2 regions of the Streptomyces sp. Tek67B01 genome follow, and region 2 is predicted to be linked to the other one. Evidence: predicted binding sites of a transcription regulator. Region 2 holds the regulator's gene; the other holds the start of a gene.

Region 1 (2,391 bases), 1.3 Mb from region 2:
CAGGAGCACGACCGGGTTCATGGACCCGGCTTCCTTGATGGCCCGCACGATGCGGCCGGGCAGCGCGCCGACGTACGTCCGCCGGTGGCCGCGGATCTCGGCCTCGTCCCGTACGCCGCCCAGCGCGACCCGGACGAACTTGCGGCCCATGGCGTGCGCGACCGATTCCCCGAGGCTGGTCTTTCCGACACCGGGCGGGCCGACCAGGGCCAGGACGGCCCCGCCTCGACGGCCGCCGATGACGCCCATGCCGCGTTCGGAGCGCCGCTTGCGCACGGCGAGGTACTCGGTGATCCGGTCCTTCACGTCGCTCAGCCCGGCGTGCTCGGCGTCGAGCACCGCGCGGGCGCCGCGGATGTCGTATTCGTCCTCGGTGCGCTCGTTCCAGGGCAGTTCCAGCACGGTGTCGAGCCAGGTGCGGATCCAGGAGCCCTCGGGCGACTGGTCGCTGGAGCGCTCCAGCTTCTCGACTTCCTTGAGCGCGGCCTCGCGCACCTTCTCGGGCAGGTCGGCGGCCTCGACCCGGGCCCGGTAGTCGTCGGACTCCTCGCCTTCCTTCTCGCCGTTCAGCTCGCGCAGTTCCTTGCGGACGGCCTCCAGCTGGCGGCGCAGCAGGAATTCGCGCTGCTGCTTGTCGACACCGTCCTGGACGTCCTTGGCGATGGACTCGGCGACGTCCTGTTCGGCGAGGTGGTCGCTGAGCGCCTTGATCGCGAGCTTGAGGCGGGCGATCGGGTCGGTCGTCTCCAGCAGCTCCACCTTCTGGGCCACCGTCAGGAACGGCGAGTACCCGGAGTTGTCGGCGAGGGCCGAGACCCCTTCGATCTGCTGGACCCGGTCCACGACCTGCCAGGCCCCGCGCTTCTTGAGCCAGCTGGTGGCGAGGGCCTTGTACTCCTTGACGAGTTCGGCGACGGCCCCGGGCAGCGGGTCCGGCACCTGCTCGTCGACGGTTTCGCCCTCCACCCACAGCGCGGCTCCGGGCCCGGTGGTGCCGGCGCCGATACGGACGCGACCGCGTCCGCGGATCAGCGCCCCGGGGTCACCGTCGGAGAGCCGTCCCACCTGCTCGACGGTCCCGAGCACCCCGATCCCCGCGTACTTCCCGTCGACCCGCGGTACGAGCAGCACCCGGGGCTTCCCGCTGCCCGCGGCGGCCTGGGCGGCCTCCACGGCTCCGCGCACCTCGGCGTCGGACAGGTCCAGCGGTACCACCATTCCGGGCAGCACGACCTCGTCATCGAGCGGCAGCACGGGCAGAGTGAGCGTTACGGACGTCGAAGCCATGATCTTCCCTCCGGCAGTGAAGTTGAGCTATGCCGACTCAATGTCCCGGAGCCCGTCGATGTTCCCCAACCTGAGTTCGCCCGGGGCGAACACGGCGCCGCGCGGTCAGCCGGCCGAGATGTGGAGGTCGCCCGAGCCGGTCTTCACCGCGAGGCTCGCCGGGGCGGCCGGGTCGGCGGGGAGGGTGATGTCACGAGTGCCGGAGCTGGTGCTCGCCCCGATCCGATAGGCGCCCCGGGGCACCCGGAGCGTCACGTCACCCGAGCCGGTCTCGGCGGTCACCGAGGTCGGCGGCGCGGTGAAGACCAGGCGGGCGTCGCCCGAGCCGGAGTGGATCTCCGCCCGCGTGCCGGACAGTTCCGCGGCCCGGATGTCGCCGGAGGAGGTACGGATCTCCATCGGGCCCGCGATGCGCCCGGCTCCCACGTCGCCGGAGGAGGTACGGATCTTCAGCGTGCCCGCGACGCGTTCGGCGGTGACGGCGCCCGAGGAGGAGGAGAGGTCGGCTGCGGCGACGCCGGTGACCTTGAGCCGGCCGCTGTCGGTCGCCAGCCTCACGGTCGCCGAGGCCGGCACCTCCAGCCGGTAGTCGACGTAGCAGGAGTCGGCGCAGCCGGGGGTGAAGGTGAGCACGCCCCCCGTGACCCGTTGGGCCGGCCGGGGCGGGGTGTCACCGCGGTAGTGGACCGTGCGGTGGACGGTGACACCCGGGCCGCTGCCCGGGGTCACCTCGACGGAGCCGTGCCGTCCGTCCGCCACCTCCACCGCGTGGACGGCTTCGGCCACGGTGGCGTCGTCGGTCGCCGTCTTCTGCCCGCTCTCGGCGAGCCGGCCGAGGGAACAGCCGGTGAGGAGCAGTCCCGCCGCGACGGCGAGGGCGGGTATGGCGAGGGCCGGCCGGACGGGGAACGCGCGCGATGGGGAAGTCATGCCGGAAGTCTGCCGAGCCGTTCCCCCCGCCACCATGGGGCCGCTACCCGACCCGACCCTGGGGCTGACCCCCGGTCACCACCGGGCGTGGCCGGGACGGCCCCGGTAGTCCCCATTCGCTCCACGAGCCGTCGTACACGGCCGTGTGCCGGTAGCCGGCCAGGTCGGCGCCCA
Region 2 (2,391 bases):
GCCACACCGAGGCCCTGACCGTCCAGCCGGGCGGCGCCCGGCCGACCTTCATACTCAGCGAGGCCCTGGAGCGCGCCGCGCCGCTCATCGACCGCGGGGTGAGCATCCGTACGCTCTACCAGCACACCGTGCGGCACAGCCAGGGCACGCTGGCCTATGTGGACCGCATCTCCACGGGCAAGGTGGAGATCCGCACGCTGGAAGAACTCATCGAGCGCCTCATGATCTTCGACCGCACGGTGGCCTTCATCCCCGCGAGCGACGACCGCCGCGTGGCGCTGGAGCTGCGGCACCCGGGGCTCGTCGACTACCTCATCAGAGTCTTCGAGCAACTCTGGCGCAGGGCGGTCCCGTTGGGCGACGAGGTGCCGTACACGCACACGCCGGACGGCATCTCCGGCGTGCAGCGCTCCATCGCCCAGCTGCTCATCGAGGGGCACGTGGACGAGGCGATCGCGCGCCGGCTGGGGATGAACGTACGCACCTGCCGCGCGCACATCGCGAAGCTGGCGACCGTCCTGGGCAGCGGCAGCCGCGCGCAACTGGGCTTCCTCATCGCGCAGTCGGGCATCCTGCACAGCGCGGCCCCGCCGCTGCCCCCCGGGGCACGCCTGGCCCCCTGACGCGCGGAACCCCGCCCGGTTCCCCGGACGGGGTCCACACTTCCTGCCGCGGGCCGCCTACGACCGACACACCGCGCCCGGCGGTCAGACCTGCGGGCGCTTGGGACGCCAGACGACCAGCGCGTTGCCGGGCTGCGGCGGCTGGTACGGGACCAGGTCCCGCCGGTACGAGGCGTGCACCTGCGCCTCCCTGGCCCGCAGGGTGGCGGCCGCCCCGTCCACAGCCGTGGACAACTCGGCCACGCGCTGCTGCAAGGCCGCGACCTGGTTCTCCAGCTCGATGATCCGCTTGATCCCCGCGAGGTTGATGCCCTCGTCCTGGGACAGCGCCTGCACCGTGCGGAGCAGCTCGATGTCCCTGGCCGAATATCGACGCCCGCGACCGGCCGTCCGGTCAGGTGAGACCAGGCCGAGACGGTCGTACTGGCGCAGGGTCTGCGGATGCAGTCCTGAGAGCTGGGCGGCCACCGAGATCACATAGACCGGTGTCTCGTCGGTCAGTTGGTACGGGTTCTTGCGGCGGCCGTCCATCTCATGCTCCCTTCGCGGACTCGAACAGCGCGGCACGCGGGTCCTCGGACCCCGTCGCGTCGCGGTACATCTCAAGCGCCTCGCGGGCCTTGTCCGACAACTCCGCCGGGACGGCCACCTCGACCGTCACCAGCAGGTCGCCCCGGGTGCCGTCCTTGCGGACCGCGCCCTTGCCCCGGGCGCGCATCGTACGGCCGCCCGGGGTGCCCGGCGGCAGTTTCAGCGTGACCGAAGGACCGTTCAGCGTCGGCACCTTGATCTCGGCGCCGAGGGCCGCCTCCACGAAGGTCACCGGGACGGTCACCGTGAGGTTGTCGTCCTTGCGGCCGAAAACGGGGTGGCTGCCCACGTGGACCACCACGTACAGGTCGCCCGCGGGACCGCCGCGCTCGCCCGGCGCGCCCTTGCCGCGCAGCCGGATCCGCTGGCCGTCGAAGACGCCCGCCGGGATACGGACCTGCATGGTGCGGGAACTACGGGCCCGACCACTGCCCTTGCAGACGTCACAGGGGGTCTCGGCGATCAGGCCGCGACCCTTGCAGTCCGCGCAGGGGTCGGTCAGCGAGAAGCCGCCGCCGCTGCCCCGCGACACCTGCCCGGTACCGACGCAGGTCGGGCACACCCGGGGGGTGCCGTTCTTGTCGCCGGTGCCCGAACACGCCTTGCAGGGGGCCTGCGAGGACATCCGGAGCGGGACCGTGGCCCCGTCCACCGCCTCCGTGAAGGAGAGGGTGACCTCCGACTCGATGTCCTGGCCGCGGCGGGGCTGGGTGCGGGTTCCCGCACCGGGGCCCGCGCCGCCGCGGTTGAACAGGCCGCCGAAGACGTCCCCGAGGCCGCCGCCGAAGCCGCCGCCCGCGCCGGCGCCCGGCTGGGCGCCGCCGAAGAGGTCACCGAGGTCGAAGTTGAACGAACCCCCGGCCCCGCCCGGCCCGGGGCGGAAGCCCCCGTTGCCGAACAGGGCGCGCGCGTCGTCGTACTCCTTGCGTTTCTTGGCGTCCCCGAGGATGTCGTTCGCCTCGGAGATCTCCTTGAAGCGCTCCTCGGCCGAGGCGTCGCCCTTGTTGGCGTCCGGGTGGAACTCGCGGGCGAGTTTCCGGTACGCCTTCTTGATCTCGGCCTCGGTGGCGTCCTTGGGGACACCGAGGACCTTGTAGTAGTCCTTCTCGACGAAGTCCTTCGTGCTCATCCCCGGTGGCCCTCCTCTCGTACGACTACATGTTCGACGTCAGCCCTT

Evidence for each region. The regulator HspR, encoded in region 2, represses chaperone genes until heat shock. The targets are predictions, from matches to a motif close to TTGAGNNNNNNNNNCTCAA.
Region 1: a site for HspR is predicted at 1,310-1,328, ahead of lon (endopeptidase La). Genes of this name have one in related genera too.

The regions. Positions count from the first base shown of each region.
Region 1 covers NZ_JBUYUY010000001.1:2,541,431-2,543,821, forward strand. The annotation lists gene lon (endopeptidase La) at 1-1,287, opposite strand, end outside; gene ACV7NM_RS11175 (DUF4097 family beta strand repeat-containing protein) at 1,393-2,217, opposite strand; gene ACV7NM_RS11180 (sulfurtransferase) at 2,261-2,391, opposite strand, start outside.
Region 2 covers NZ_JBUYUY010000001.1:3,814,592-3,816,982, reverse strand. The annotation lists gene ACV7NM_RS17215 (helix-turn-helix transcriptional regulator) at 1-623, shown strand, start outside; gene ACV7NM_RS17210 (heat shock protein transcriptional repressor HspR) at 708-1,154, opposite strand; gene dnaJ (molecular chaperone DnaJ) at 1,156-2,343, opposite strand; gene grpE (nucleotide exchange factor GrpE) at 2,383-2,391, opposite strand, start outside.